DNA from 2 places in the Thiosocius teredinicola genome. Region 1 is predicted to be linked to the other one. Evidence: predicted binding sites of a transcription regulator. Region 1 holds the regulator's gene; the other holds the start of a gene.
The links. The regulator FNR, encoded in region 1, switches genes on or off when oxygen is low (the NO sensors DNR and NnrR bind a similar motif). The targets are predictions, from matches to a motif close to TTGATNTANATCAA.
Positions count from the first base shown of each region.

Region 2: a site for FNR is predicted at 3,468-3,481, ahead of B1781_RS19280 (DUF2244 domain-containing protein). Genes of this name have one in related genera too.

Region 1 covers NZ_CP019936.1:2,916,212-2,923,984, reverse strand. The annotation lists gene ccoO (cytochrome-c oxidase, cbb3-type subunit II) at 1-570, opposite strand, end outside; gene ccoN (cytochrome-c oxidase, cbb3-type subunit I) at 590-2,017, opposite strand; gene fnr (fumarate/nitrate reduction transcriptional regulator Fnr) at 2,182-2,946, opposite strand; gene B1781_RS13930 (sulfur globule protein CV1) at 3,105-3,500, opposite strand; gene B1781_RS13925 (CTP synthase) at 3,900-5,549, shown strand; gene kdsA (3-deoxy-8-phosphooctulonate synthase) at 5,546-6,385, shown strand; gene eno (phosphopyruvate hydratase) at 6,505-7,773, shown strand, end outside.
Region 2 covers NZ_CP019936.1:4,063,734-4,071,506, reverse strand. The annotation lists gene bioF (8-amino-7-oxononanoate synthase) at 1-1,041, shown strand, start outside; gene bioH (pimeloyl-ACP methyl ester esterase BioH) at 1,038-1,805, shown strand; gene bioC (malonyl-ACP O-methyltransferase BioC) at 1,809-2,678, shown strand; gene bioD (dethiobiotin synthase) at 2,675-3,361, shown strand; gene B1781_RS19280 (DUF2244 domain-containing protein) at 3,591-4,091, shown strand; gene coxB (cytochrome c oxidase subunit II) at 4,169-5,305, shown strand; gene ctaD (cytochrome c oxidase subunit I) at 5,329-6,909, shown strand; gene B1781_RS19265 (cytochrome c oxidase assembly protein) at 7,084-7,629, shown strand; gene B1781_RS19260 (cytochrome c oxidase subunit 3) at 7,705-7,773, shown strand, end outside.

The DNA.
Region 1 (7,773 bases):
CTCGGTTTTTTCAGCCACTTGCTTCTGGGCATCCGCCATGTCCTGCTCGCTGTAGAGCTCGCATTTCGGACAGGTCGCACCGATCGCGATGTTGAGTGCCTTCATCTTCGCGGCAGTGTCATTGCCGGTCAGTTTGTTGTCGCTCAACCATGAGTAGGAAGGCATGTTCGACTCCGGCACCACGTCGCGTGGGTCGTTCAGATGGGCGTAGTGCCAATCGTCACTGTAGCGACCGCCAACGCGGGCCAGGTCCGGACCGGTGCGCTTCGATCCCCACTGGAAGGGGTGGTCGTAAACCGACTCACCCGCAACCGAGTAGTGACCGTAACGCTCGGTTTCCGCACGGAACGGACGGATCATCTGCGAGTGGCAGTTGTAGCAACCCTCGCGGACATAGATATCCCGACCTTCCAGACGCAACGCACTGTACTTGGTGACGCCAGGCGCCGGCTCAGTGGTTTCCGTGAGGAAGAACAGCGGGACGATTTCGACCAGGCCGCCGACACTGATAACCAGGATTACCAGGATCGCCAGCAGGCCGACGTTCTTTTCAACGACTTCATGTGACATTTTCGGTACTCCTTTCTTATCAGTGGGCTGCCGGTGCCGGAATGGCATCGTCAGCGTCGGCTACACGGCCCTGCGAGGCCGTTTTCCAGACGTTGTAGGCCATCAACAGCATGCCGCCGAGGAACATGGCCCCGCCGAGCAGACGGACGTAGTAGAACGGATAGGTACGTTCCACCGATTCGATGAAGGAGTAGGTCAGGGTGCCGTCGGCGTTAACTGCACGCCACATCAGGCCTTGCATGACACCGGCGATCCACATGGCAGCGATGTACAGCACAACGCCGATGGTGGCCGTCCAGAAGTGCAACTCGACCAGCTTCATGCTCGCCATCTCAACCCGACCGAACATACGTGGGATCAGGTAGTACAGCGAACCGATCGATACCATCGCAACCCAACCCAACGCACCCGAGTGCACGTGGCCCACGGTCCAGTCGGTGTAGTGCGACAGCGCGTTGACGGTCTTGATCGACATCATCGGACCTTCGAAGGTCGACATGCCGTAGAACGACAGCGAAACGATCAGGAATTTCAGGATCGGGTCGGTGCGCAGCTTATGCCAGGCGCCCGACAGGGTCATGATGCCGTTGATCATGCCGCCCCAGGACGGTGCCAGCAGGATCAGCGAGAAGATCATACCGACCGACTGTGCCCAGTCGGGCAGTGCGGTGTAGTGCAGGTGGTGCGGACCGGCCCACATGTAGGTCGAGATCAGTGCCCAGAAGTGGACGACTGACAGACGGTACGAGTAGACGGGGCGACCGGCCTGCTTCGGTACGAAGTAGTACATCATGCCGAGGAACGCAGTGGTCAGGAAGAAGCCCACGGCGTTGTGGCCGTACCACCACTGGACCATCGCATCGATGGCACCGGGGTAGAAGCTGTAGCCCTTGGTCAGGGTGGCCGGGATGAACGCGCTGTTGACGATGTGCAGTACCGCAATCGTCAGGATGAAAGCACCGTAGAACCAGTTGGCTACGTAGATGTGCTTGACCTTACGTGTGGCGACCGTGCCGAAGAATACGATCGCGTAGATCACCCAGATGACGGCGATCAGCAGGTCGATCGGCCATTCGAGTTCGGCGTATTCCTTACCGCTGGTGATACCCAGGGGCAGCGTAATGGCAGCCAGTACGATGATCAGGTTCCAACCCCAGAAGGTGATGGAGGCCAGCGGACCACCGAACAGCCGGGTCTGACAGGTGCGTTGCACCACGTAGTACGACGTGGCGAACAAGGCCGAACCGCCGAAGGCAAATATGACAGCGTTCGTATGCAACGGACGCAGGCGGCCGTAGCTGAGGAACGAAATACCATCGGTGAGTGTCGGAAAGGCCAGCTGAGCCGCGACGATAACGCCGACGAGCATCCCGACGATGCCCCAGATAACCGTCATCACCGCAAACTGGCGCACGACCTTGTAGTTGTAGGTGGTCTGTGACTCCATTACGCGTCTCCCAAGTGAAAAAACCATCGGTTGGTTTCAACACGGAACCAACCGATCTGGGGCGCACACTAATTGTTAATAAGGAGTCGCTACTTTGATGTGGGTCAACTGGGTGTCGCAGACCCACATCGCAATGATTTTTGTCGCTTTCAAATTGAGCTAGATCAATTTGATGGTCTTGCGCGATGACGCTCGCAATGGGTTTGATGCGTAACCATGGAACGCAGTCGTTCCAGATCGAGGATCTGCACGTGTTTGCGCTCGACCTTGAGGATCTTCTCCTCCTGGAAGCGGGTAAACAGCCGGCTCACCGTTTCCAGCGCCAGGCCGAGATAACTGCCGATCTCCTGGCGTGACATGCTGAGGAAGAAATCCGACGCCGAGAAACCACGTCGATGAAAGCGGTCGGACAGGCTCAGCAGGAACGAGGCAACCCGCTCTTCAGCCGTGCTGCGTCCGAGCAGCGTCATCATCTCTGCGTCCTGGCTGATCTCTTTGCTCAGCAGACGGAACATCTGGTGCTGCAGGCTGGGGATGTTGGAGGCCAGGTCTTCAAGCCGCTCGAAGGGCAGCTCGCAGATTGCGGTGGTTTCGAGTGCACGCGCGCTACAGCCGTGCAGATTTTCCTGGATCGCATCCATGCCCAGCACCTCGCCGGGCAGATGGAAGCCGACGACCTGTTCATCGCCGTCATTGGTCTGCGTATAGGTTTTGACCGCCCCCGTCTTGACAACGTACAGATTGCGGAACGGTTCGCCCGAGCGGAAGAGGTGATCGCCGCGTTGCAGCGGTCGATTACGTTTGACGATCGCATCCAGACGATCGACATCCTCCGGTCTCAGGCCCATGGGGAGGCACAGCATGGAGAGGCTGCAATCACGACAAGCAACCTTGATTTTATCGAGTGAAATGACGTTCTTCTCAGCCAAGGTGAATGCCTTTGTTGGTTCCCTGAGGGTTGATCGGAAACTGCACTGTGATTGTGCGAATTTTTTTGACCTTGATCAATAACCTTAGTTAGGTAGAAAGAGACGCGCAAAAAAAACCCGTCCACGACGGGACGGGCTTTGGTGCTCGAGCGAGAAGCTTATTCGCTCGCGGCCGGTGCTGCGGGGGCCGCAGGCGGTGCTACCGGAGCACCCCAGCCGGGGCCGTAACCGCCGCCCCATGGGCCGTAACCGCCGTAACCGGGGCCGTAACCGTAGCCGCCCCAGCCGGGGGCGCTGTAGTTGTAACCGCGGCCATAGCCGTCACCGTAGCCGTAGCCACTGCCGTAGCCACGCATATTGGTGTTGCCGCGGCCGCTCATATTCATGCTGAAATCACCGGCGCCGGCGGCATCGCCCGAGCCCCAGCCGTCGCCCCAGCCCGAGGTGTTGCCGTAGCCGTAACCGCGGTTGTAGTTGTTGTCCCAGTTGTTGCCGCCCCACGGGCCACCGCCGCCCCAGGGGCCGCCACCCCACCAGGCGCTAGCCGATGACATGGTTAATGCAGCTGCGCCGGCGACGAGCGCAGCGCTAAGTGCTTTTGCGAACTTCCGCATTTCGTTAACTCCTTGAGTGAGCTTTTGTGTGAGTGAGGTGAGCCTCCCTGCGTCGACGGGACTCATGGCACTGCCGGGGAGATGAGTCGTCGGCACGGAGTCGGGATCGTTCCTTCCCGAGCAAGACTGAATATAGACCAATGCATTGGCTGCCACTAGCGCCAAAACCGGCGAATTGCCGCTAAAACGTTGGAATATAAGGGCAAATTGACACTGCCTCTGATCCTGATCAAGTTCCCAGAAGTTAAACCCGGTCGCGATTTGTGATTGAGTGCAGAGGGGCTCTCTGGTACCGTTTAAGCCCGTCCGTTGCAACCTCCTTTTTGAGCCCTCCGGCCCATGGCTAAATGCATTTTTATTACGGGCGGCGTTGTGTCGTCCCTAGGCAAAGGTATTGCCTCTGCTTCGCTTGGCGCTTTGCTCGAAGCGCGTGGCCTCAAGGTCACGATGATCAAGCTGGATCCCTATATCAACGTCGACCCGGGCACGATGAGCCCGTTTCAACACGGTGAGGTATTCGTCACTGACGACGGTGCCGAAACCGACCTCGATCTGGGGCACTACGAGCGTTACATCCGTACCACGATGGGACGCAACAACAACTTCACGACCGGCCAGATCTACGAGAACGTGATCCGCAAGGAGCGCCGTGGCGATTACCTCGGCGGTACCGTGCAGGTCATTCCGCACATCACCAACGAGATCAAGGAAAGCGTGCGCCGCGGTTCGGCCGATGCCGACGTTGCGCTGGTCGAGATCGGCGGTACCGTGGGTGACATCGAATCGCTGCCGTTTCTCGAGGCCATCCGTCAGATGGGCGTCGAGATGGGGCGCGAGAACGCCTTGTTCATGCACCTCACGCTGGTGCCGTACATCGCGGCCTCGGGTGAGATCAAGACCAAGCCGACGCAGCACTCGGTCAAGGAACTGCGTTCGATCGGTATCCAGCCGGATGTGCTGGTGTGCCGCGGCGACCGTCCCGTGCCCGACGGTGAGCGCCGCAAGATCGCGCTGTTCACCAACGTGCCTGAGCGCGCCGTCATCTCGGCAGTCGACGCCGACAGCATCTACCGCATCCCGTTGCTGTTGCATGCGCAAGGCCTGGACGAGATCGTCGTCGATCAACTGCGCCTCGATGTGCCGCCGGCCGATCTGAGCGAATGGCAGGCGGTCGTCGATGGCCTGGATCATTCGAAAGGCGAAGTCGATATCGCGATGGTCGGCAAGTACGTCGATCTGACCGAATCGTACAAGTCGCTCAACGAAGCGCTGATCCATGCCGGCATCAAGACCGGCCACAAGGTCAATATCCACTATATCGATTCCGAGGCCCTGCAAAGCGACGGCATCGGTACGCTGAAGGATATGGACGCGATCCTGGTGCCGGGCGGCTTTGGCGAGCGAGGCGTGGAAGGCAAGATCGCCGCGGCGCAGTATGCGCGTGAAAACCGCATCCCTTATCTGGGCATCTGCCTGGGGATGCAGGTCGCTGTCATCGAATTTGCACGTCATGTTGCCAAACTCGAAGGTGCGCACAGCACCGAGTTCGATCCGGCGTCGCCTTATCCGGTGATCGCGCTGATCACTGAATGGCTGAACGCCGACGGCTCGATTGAGCAACGCGCGGCGGATGCCGATCTCGGCGGCACGATGCGACTGGGTGCGCAGCAGTGCAAACTGGCCAAAGGCACTATTACGCGCAAGCTGTACGGCAAAGACATCATCAGCGAGCGTCATCGGCATCGTTACGAGTTCAACAACGGCTACCGTCAGGATCTCGAGGACAGCGGCATGAAAGTGGCGGGTACATCGATCGACGGACGACTGGTCGAGATGATCGAGATTCCGTCACATCCGTGGTTCGTCGCCTGCCAGTTCCACCCGGAGTTCACGTCGACACCGCGCTACGGCCATCCGCTGTTTCAGGGGTTCGTCGAGGCAGCCGCTACCCATCGCAATAAAAACGTCGAAGAGGCAGTTTCAGCATGAATCTATGCGGTTTCGAGGTCGGCCTCGATCATCCGTTCTTTCTGATCGCGGGTACCTGTGTCATCGAGAGCGAGGCATCGGCGCTGTCGGTTGCTGAAACGCTCAAGGGCATCACCAGCGAACTGGGTATTCCCTTCATCTACAAATCGTCTTTCGACAAGGCCAACCGTTCGTCGCACAGCAGCCCGCGCGGTCCTGGTCTCGAAGAAGGCCTGCGCATCCTCGAACGCGTCAAGACCGAACTGAACGTGCCGGTGTTGACCGACGTGCATGAGGACACGCCGATGGACGAGGTGGCCTCGGTCGTCGACGTATTGCAAACGCCGGCATTTCTGTGTCGCCAGACCAACTTCATTCAGAGCGTCGCCAAGGCGGGCAAGCCGGTCAATATCAAAAAGGGCCAGTTCCTCGCGCCGTGGGACATGAACAACGTCGTCGACAAGGCCAAGGCCACCGGCAACGAACAGATCATGGTGTGCGAGCGCGGTGTGTCGTTCGGTTACAACACGCTGATCTCCGACATGCGCGGTCTCGCCGTCATGCGTTCTACCGGTTGTCCGGTGGTGTTCGATGCGACCCACTCGGTGCAGCAGCCCGGTGGCATGGGCAATAAATCGGGCGGACAGCGCGAACACGTGCCGGTGCTGGCGCGCGCGGCTGTCGCCGTCGGCATCGCCGGTCTGTTCATGGAGACCCATCCGGACCCGCAAAACGCGATGTCCGACGGCCCCAATTCCTGGCCGTTGGATAAAATGCAGCGCCTGCTGCAAACCCTGGTCGAGCTCGACCGCTGCGTCAAACAGCGCGGTTTTATCGAACAGGAACTCGTCGGCTGACACGGCATTCCGCTGTCGCCGACCCGACAGTTGACTAGGTTTATCGGAGAGCCGGCAGCATGCGCCTTCCAGCGCGGCTGCCGGCTCTGCCACGAATTTTTTTGAGTTCAGGAGTACCCATGTCTGACATCATCGATATCCGCGCCCGAGAGATCCTCGATTCGCGCGGCAACCCGACTATCGAAGCCGATGTGCTGACCGCCGACGGTGCGATTGGTCGGGCGGTAGCCCCTTCCGGCGCATCGACCGGTTCGCGCGAGGCGCTCGAACTGCGCGATGGCGACAAGCACCGTTTCCTCGGTAAGGGGGTTTTGACTGCGGTAGGCAACGTCAACGGCGAGATCCGCGACGCCTTGCTGGGGCAGGAGGTCGGCGGACAGGAAGCCATCGATCGGCGCATGATCGACCTCGACGGCACCGACAACAAATCGCGCCTCGGCGCCAACGCCATCCTCGCCGTGTCGCTCGCTGCCGCGCATGCCGCGGCGCAGGAAAAGGCGATGCCGCTGTATCAATCGCTGGGTAGCGGCACCTACAAGATGCCGGTACCGATGATGAACATCATCAATGGCGGCGAGCATGCGGACAACAGCGTCGACCTGCAGGAGTTCATGATCCTGCCGGTGGCGGCAGGCTCGATTCGCGAGGCCATCCGCTACGGCGCCGAGGTGTTTCATGCACTGAAATCCGTACTCGGCGGGCGCAAGCTGGCGACCACCGTCGGTGACGAGGGCGGTTTCGCCCCCGACCTGCGCTCCAACGAAGAGGCCATCGAGGTCATCCTCGAAGCGATCACCAAGGCCGGCTTCAAACCCGGCGACGACATCTACCTCGGCCTGGATGCCGCCAGCTCGGAATTCTACAAAGACGGCAAGTACGTGCTGGCCTCGGAAGGCAAGTCGTTCGACTCTGCCGGTTTTGCCGACTTCCTGACCGGCTGGGTCGACCAGTACCCGATCATCTCGATCGAAGACGGTATGGACGAAGGCGATTGGGACGGCTGGAAGCTGCTGACCGACAAACTCGGCAAGCGCGTACAACTGGTCGGCGACGATCTGTTCGTGACCAACACCAAGATCCTCAAGGAAGGCATCGACAAGGGCATCGCCAACTCGATCCTGATCAAGTTCAACCAGATCGGCACCCTGACCGAGACACTCGAAGCCATCGGCATGGCACACGATGCCGGTTACAGCGCGGTGATCTCGCACCGCTCGGGCGAGACCGAGGACACGACGATCGCCGATCTCGCGGTCGCCACCGCGACCGGTCAGATCAAGACCGGTTCTCTTTCGCGCTCCGACCGCGTGGCCAAATACAACCAGTTGATGCGCATCGAGGATCAGCTCGGTGATGAAGCAGAGTACGCCGGTAAGAGTGCGTTTCCC
Region 2 (7,773 bases), 1.1 Mb from region 1:
AGCTTCTGTTCCAACGACTATCTTGGTCTGGCTGCCGACCCGCGTCTGGGCGAGGCAGTGAATCGCGGTGTGGCGCGCTACGGCGTCGGCAGCGGCGCGGCGCACCTGATCAGCGGCCATAGCGCTGCGCATCATGCCCTCGAAGAAGAACTTGCCGAGTTCACCGGACGCGAACGTGCGCTGTTGTTCTCGACCGGCTACATGGCCAATCTCGGGGTGCTCAGCGCGCTGCTGGGTCGTAGCGACACCGTTTTGGAAGATCGCCTCAACCACGCCTCGCTGATCGATGGCGGCATCCTGTCACGCGCACGCTTCAAGCGTTATGCGCATGCCGACACCGACGCACTGGCGGGTTTGCTGCGCGAGGGTGAAGCACGTTGCCTGGTGGCGACCGACGGCGTGTTCAGCATGGACGGCGACATTGCGCCGCTGGCTGGTCTGGCAGAGCAGTGCTCGGCCCACAACGCCTGGCTGATGGTCGACGATGCGCACGGTATCGGGGTTGTCGGCCCGCAAGGCAGAGGCAGTATTGTGGCTGCGGAACTCGGTGAATCGGATGTGCCGATCCTGATGGGCACGCTGGGCAAGGCGCTGGGCACGGCCGGTGCATTCGTCGCCGGGCCTGAGGTGCTGATCGAAACGCTGATCCAGCAGGCGCGACCCTATATCTACACCACCGCCATGCCGGCAGCGATCGCCGAGGCAACGCGTGCCAGCCTGCGCATCGTGCTCGACGAGGAATGGCGGCGTGAGCGTCTGCAGGGTCTGATCGTCCGTTTCCGTCGCGGCGCTGCGCGTATCGGGCTCGAGTTGATGGATTCGGAAACACCGATCCAGCCGATTCTGCTCGGTTCTGCGCAGCGCGCGCTGCAATGGAGCGATCGGCTTTACCGCGAAGGTATCCTGGTAACGGCGATTCGCCCGCCGACCGTGCCCGATGGTGCCGCGCGCCTGCGCGTGACCCTGTCGGCGTCGCACACGGTATCGCAGGTCGAGACCTTGCTGAGCGTACTCGAAGAGACGGCGGCTGAGCTGGCATGAGCCTGTATTGCCAGAAGACAGGGCAGGGCGCGCCGCTGGTGTTGCTGCATGGTTGGGGGATGAACGCGGCCGTGTGGGAGCCGATCCTGCCGACACTCGCTGAGCACTTCGAGGTCAACGTGATCGAGTTGCCGGGACACGGCGCCAGCCCGCCGGCGCCCGCTGCCGAGCTACGCGATTGGGCGCAGCTGTGCCTGGATGCCGCGCCCCGGCGTGCCCAGTGGATCGGTTGGTCGTTGGGTGGCCAGGTGGCGTTGCAGGCGGCGCTGATGGCCCCGGCAAGGGTGGGTCGGCTTTCGCTGGTGGGCACAACGCCGCGCTTCGTGCAAAGCGTCGATTGGCCGTGTGCGATGCCGACATCGACCTTCGAGCAGTTTGCCAGGGCGCTGGATGACGACGCCAACGCAACCCTGATGCGTTTTTTGAGTTTGCAGGTGAAAGGTGCGGAGCATGCACGTGAGACGTTGAAGCAGCTGCGCGATGAGGTCGCGCAGCGACCGCCGGCGAGCGCCGAAGGGCTGAGCCAGGGTTTGGAGCTGCTGTTGCGCACTGACCTGCGTGGCGAACTGGCGGAGCTCGCGTGTCCCACCCATTGGTGGTTCGGTGCGCGTGACACGCTGGTGCCTTCGACGATTACGGAATGCCTGGGTGACTGGTTACCGGCGAGCCGGATCGATGTGATCGACGGCGCCGGCCACGCACCGTTTCTATCGCATCCGCAGGAGAGTTTGGATTTGTTGTTGGATTTTCTACCGGTGAGTTGATCGATGGGCGACGTTGAAGAGCAACCACTGGACAAGCGCAAAGCACGCCTGAGTTTCGGGCGGGCCGCGCAGCACTACGATGAGGCGGCCGTGCTGCAGCATGAGATCGGCAGACGCATGCTCGAGCGGCTCGATTTCGTCCGCCATCAACCCGGCGTGATACTCGATATCGGCTGCGGCACCGGGGTGGCCACCGAGGCGCTGATGAAGCGTTATCCAAAGGCCCAGGTGTTTGCGCTCGATTTCGCGATGCCGATGCTGGCGCGCACCCGCAAGCGTGGACGCTGGCTGCGCCGGCCGCGTTGCCTGTGTGCCGATCTCGATCACCTGCCGCTGGCGGATCAGAGCGTCGACCTGGTATTCGCCAACGCGGCACTGCAGTGGAGCACCCGGCCGGCACAGGCGTTTGCCGATATCAGCCGGGTACTGAAACCGGGAGGGCTGCTGATGTTCAGCAGTTTCGGTCCGGATACGCTCAAGGAACTGCGCGCGGCCTGGTCGGAAGTCGACGGTCGGCCTCATGTGCATAACTTCATCGATATGCACGACTATGGCGATACGCTGATGGCAGCGGGCCTGGCCGACCCGGTCATGGATGTGGAACGTATGACGCTGACCTACACTGATGCCATGCGTTTGATGCGCGAAGTCAAAATCATCGGTGCCGGCAACGCGGACGTGAGTCGTTCGCGCGGCCTGCTCAGCCGGCAACGCCTGGTTGAGGTATGTGCCGCCTATGAACAGTTCCGCGATGCCGACGGCAGACTGCCGTTGACCTACGAGGTGGTTCACGGTCATGCGTGGGGCGCGGTACAGCGCAAGGTGGATGGCGAAACGCGTGTTTCGGTCGATGTGCTGAGAGCCGGCCGGTGAAACAGGGTGTCTTCATCACAGGAACCGATACCGACTGCGGAAAGACCGTCGTCTCGGTGGCATTGATCCGGGCCTTGCGCAAACAAGGCATCACCGCTGCGGGCTTCAAGCCGGTTGCCGCGGGAGCCCGTTGGCACGACGGAGAATTGCGTAATGACGATTCCATGGCGCTGATCGAGGCCTGCGGGTTCGACCTGCCGTATCAACAGGTGAACCCCTATTGCTTCGAGCAGCCGATCGCACCGCACCTGGCGGCACGCGAAACCGATCAGCCGATCAACATGGAAACCATCCGCCGTGCATTCACCGCGGTCAATGCAGCGGCCGACATCGTGGTGGTCGAGGGGGCGGGCGGTTGGCGTGTGCCCTTGGGCGCGAACTGGGACATGCAGTCGCTGGCGCAGTCACTGGGGCTGCCGGTGGTGCTGGTGGTCGGTCTGCGGCTTGGTTGTCTGAATCACGCGCAGCTCAGCGAACAGGTCATTCTGGACAGCGGCGTCGAACTGTTGGGTTGGATCGGCTCGCACGTCGACCCGAACATGGAGCGCTTGAACGAGAACATCGCATCGCTCGAGGCCTGTCTGCAGACGCCATGTCTCGGCGTGATCCCGAACCCGCGCAGCAACCAAGAGATCAGCCCGGCGCGACCGTTGAATCTTGGTTTATTAATAAACGCTAAATAGATTTAACCCTACAAAAATATAGACATTTAACCCGCCTCATCCGTCTCTCCTAAAGATTAATAAATTCGAATATTAGAGAGACGCCGCGCCATAAGTAGATTTTTAACTGATCTGTATCAAATTTGCTTGGATCGCGTTATGGTGCGCGATAATCTCCGGATCGAAAACTAATCAGGCGTAGCCGAACGTTTACGAACAGCTCGGCGCGGGTCACTTAAGGACCAAGCCGATGGTGACATCCAATAAACCGCCCGATAGCGATGAGCTGCGGGTGGTGATCCGGCCCAATCGTTCGTTGAGTTGGCGGCAATCGATGGTTTTTCTGGGCGCGATCTCGGTGCCCCTACTGTTGATATCCGTAGTACTCGCCGCACAGGGCTTTTGGTTGATCCTGCCGTTCGCCGGAGTTGAGTTGGCAGCCTTGTTCGCATGCATCTACCTCGTGTCGCATGCGTCATGTCGCTGCGAGGTGGTCTCGATCGGAGAATCGGTAGTCACCGTAGAAAAGGGCAGAGAGCGACGGCCGTGTTCGTCGCGTCAGGGGCCGGAAGAAAGGGTAGAGTTCGCGCGCGGCTGGGTCCGGGTCGAACTCTCCAAAGCAGCGGATCACTGGTATCCGCGCCGCCTCTGGATCGCCGCTTCGGGCAAGCGGGTTGAAATCGGCGAATTTTTAATCGAAGAAGAAAAAGCCGAACTCGCGACCGAATTGCGACGCATGTTATCCGTGTGAATAGGTGCGCATCGCGCGTTGCAGCGGTGGGCTACAAGAGATAACGACTAAGAGTTGGGGGGAGATGAGCTGTGAGAATGATGCGTAGGCTGGCGGCTGTTTCAGCGGCATACCTCGGAGGGGCATTCGCTGCAGCGCATGCCGATTACGCACTCAACATGCGTGAGGGGGTAACGCAAACCAGTCAGAGTGTGTACGACCTGCACATGATAATTTTCTGGGTGTGTTGTGCGATCGGTGTCGTCGTGTTCGGCGCGATGATCTATTCGATTATCAACCACCGCAAGTCCAAGGGCGCGGTTGCCGCCCAGTTCCACGAAAGCACGACGATGGAGATTCTGTGGACGGTCGTACCGATCGTTATCCTCGTCAGCATGGCCATCCCGGCCACGACCACCTTGTTGGCGATGGAGGATTCCAGCGATGCCGACATGTCGATCAAAGTCACCGGCATCCAGTGGAAATGGAAGTACGACTATGTCGACGGTGATGCTGCGGGCGTATCGTTCGTCAGTTCGTTGCATCCGGACCACAACGAAGCTCGCATGCTTGGTTCCGGCGCCGATCTCAGCCAGTTCGGTGACACCTATCTGCGCGATGTCGACAACCCCTTGGTTATCCCCACGGGCAAGAAGGTGCGTTTCCTGCTCACGGCGGCCGACGTTATCCATTCCTGGTGGGTTCCTGACCTGGGCTGGAAGAAAGATGCAATCCCGGGATTCATCAACGAGGCCTGGACCAAGGTCGATGAGCCGGGAATCTACCGCGGTAAATGCGCGGAACTCTGTGGCAAGGACCACGGCTTCATGCCGATCGTGGTTGTTGCAAAGTCTCCCGAAGACTACGCAATCTGGGTTGCGGAGCAGAAAGGCGCAGCAGAGGCGGCCGCCGCTTCGGCTGATCGCGAATGGACCAAAGAAGAACTGATGGCCAAGGGTGAGCAGGTCTATACGACCAACTGCGCCGCCTGTCATCAGCCGAATGGCCAGGGCGTGCCGCCTGCTTTCCCGGCATTGGCCGGTAGTGCAATCGCAACCGGTGATGCTGCGGCGCACCTCGATATCGTGATGAACGGCAAGACTGGAACTGCCATGGCTGCCTACCGCGAAGTGCTCAACGACGCCGATATGGCGGCGGTAATCACCTATGAGCGCAACGCTTTCGGCAACAGCGCGAGTGTCGTTCAACCCGCTGCAGTCAAGGCAGCCCGCTAAGAATTACATTGGGAGAGTCTACGATGAGTACCGCTACAGCAACTCACGACGATCATCACGATCACGGGCCGGCCAAGGGCCTGATGCGTTGGGTTACGACGACCAACCACAAGGATATCGGCACGCTCTACCTGCTGTTCGCCCTGCTGATGTTTTTCATCGGCGGCGCGATGGCCATGGTGATCCGTGCGGAACTGTTCCAGCCGGGTATGCAGGTTGTTGATCCGCAGTTCTTCAACTCGATGACCACCGTGCACGCGCTGGTCATGATCTTCGGCGCGGTTATGCCGGCCTTCACCGGCCTGGCCAACTGGCTGATCCCGATGATGATCGGTGCGCCGGACATGGCGCTGCCGCGTATGAACAACTTCTCGTTCTGGATCCTGCCGTTCGCGTTTTCGCTGCTGCTGTCGACCTTCTTCATGGCTGGTGGCGGCCCGGCGGCCGGTTGGACCATCTACCCGCCGTTGTCATTGCAGATGGGTGATGGCTTTCCGTTCATGATCTTCGCCATCCACTTGGCGGGTATCTCGTCGATCATGGGTTCGATCAACGTCGTGGTGACCATCCTCAACATGCGCGCACCTGGCATGACCCTGATGAAGATGCCGCTGTTCGTGTGGACCTGGCTGATCACAGCCTATCTGCTGATCGCGACCATGCCGGTACTGGCGGGCGCGGTCACCATGTTGCTGACCGACAAGTTCGCCGGCACCAGCTTCTTCAGTGCGGCCGGCGGCGGTGACCCGGTCATGTACCAGCACATCTTCTGGTTCTTCGGTCACCCCGAGGTGTACATCCTGATTTTGCCGGCATTCGGCATCATCTCGGCGATCGTGCCGACCTTCGCCCGCAAGCCGCTGTTCGGCTACAGTTCGATGGTCTACGCTACCGCGTCGATTGCCTTCCTGTCGTTTATCGTTTGGGCGCACCACATGTTCACGGTGGGTATGCCGGTGGTCGGTGAATTGTTCTTCATGTACGCCACCATGATGATCGCCGTGCCGACCGGGGTGAAGGTGTTCAACTGGGTGTCGACCATGTGGAAGGGGGCGATGACCTTCGAGACACCGATGTTGTTCGCCATCGGTTTCATCATCATGTTTACGATCGGTGGTTTCTCGGGCCTGATGCTGGCGATCGCGCCGGCCGACTTCCAGTACCACGATACCTACTTCGTCGTCGCGCACTTCCACTACGTGCTGGTGACGGGCGCCGTGTACTCGATCATGGCTGCTGCCTACTACTGGCTGCCGAAGTGGACCGGCAATATGTACGACGAGAAGCTCGGCAAGATGCATTTCTGGATCTCGACGATCTCGGTCAACGTGTTGTTCTTCCCGCAGCATTTCCTCGGGCTGGCCGGCATGCCGCGTCGTATTCCGGACTACTCCGTCCAGTTTACCGACTGGAACGTCATCTCTTCGATCGGTGGCTTCGTGTTCGGCCTGTCGCAGTTGATGTTTGCCTACCTTGTGATCAAAACCATCCGTGGTGGCGAAAAAGCCACCGACCAGGTTTGGGAAGGTGCGCATGGTCTGGAGTGGACCTTGCCGTCACCGCCGCCGTATCACAGCTTCACTGACGCTCCGCAGGTCAAGTGATGATCGCGAGATCTCTGCGCACAGGCGCAGAGATCTCAAGCAGTAGGTTCGCTATGCAACAAACTGACGACAAGTCGAAATCGAACATTCGCCTGGCATTGATTCTCGGCGCCATCGCCCTGGGTTTCTTCGTGATGGGTATGTATCTGTCCATGGGCAAAGCAGACTGACCAGATGACCGGGCAGCAGACACGTAACAACCGTTCGTTCGCACGCGTCGCCATCGTAGCCGTCGCGATGTTCGGTTTCGGTTACCTGTTGGTGCCGCTATACGATGTGTTCTGTGAGATCACCGGCCTGAACGGCAAGACCGGCAGGATCGACGAGGCCGCTGTGGTAGAGCGGTACACGCCCGATCTGTCGCGCACGATCAAAGTGCAGTTTGTTGCAAACAACAATATGGGCATGCCGTGGAAGTTCGCCCCGGTCGTCAAAACCATGCAAGTGCATCCCGGCCAGATCTATGCGACGGCGTTTACCGCGAGCAATCCGACCGGGCACAAGATGGTGGGGCAGGCCGTGCCAAGCGTCGCGCCGACCAAGGCGAGTCGCTATTTCAATAAGACCGAATGCTTCTGTTTCAATCAGCAGCCGCTCGCTGCCGGTGAAACCAAGGATATGCCGCTGCGGTTTATCGTCGATCCGAACATTCCGAAAGATGTGCATACGCTGACGCTTTCTTACACGGTGTTCGACGTCACGCAGGTTGCAATGAATTGATGCTCGAAGGGCTGTTTGTTCGGGCCGCAGTAAAAAGATCGGTAACTGAACGAATTACACAAACGAGGGGGAGACATGGCACACGCAAGTAGTGACCATTATTACGTGCCACACGGCAGTCACTGGCCAATCGTTGCGAGTGTC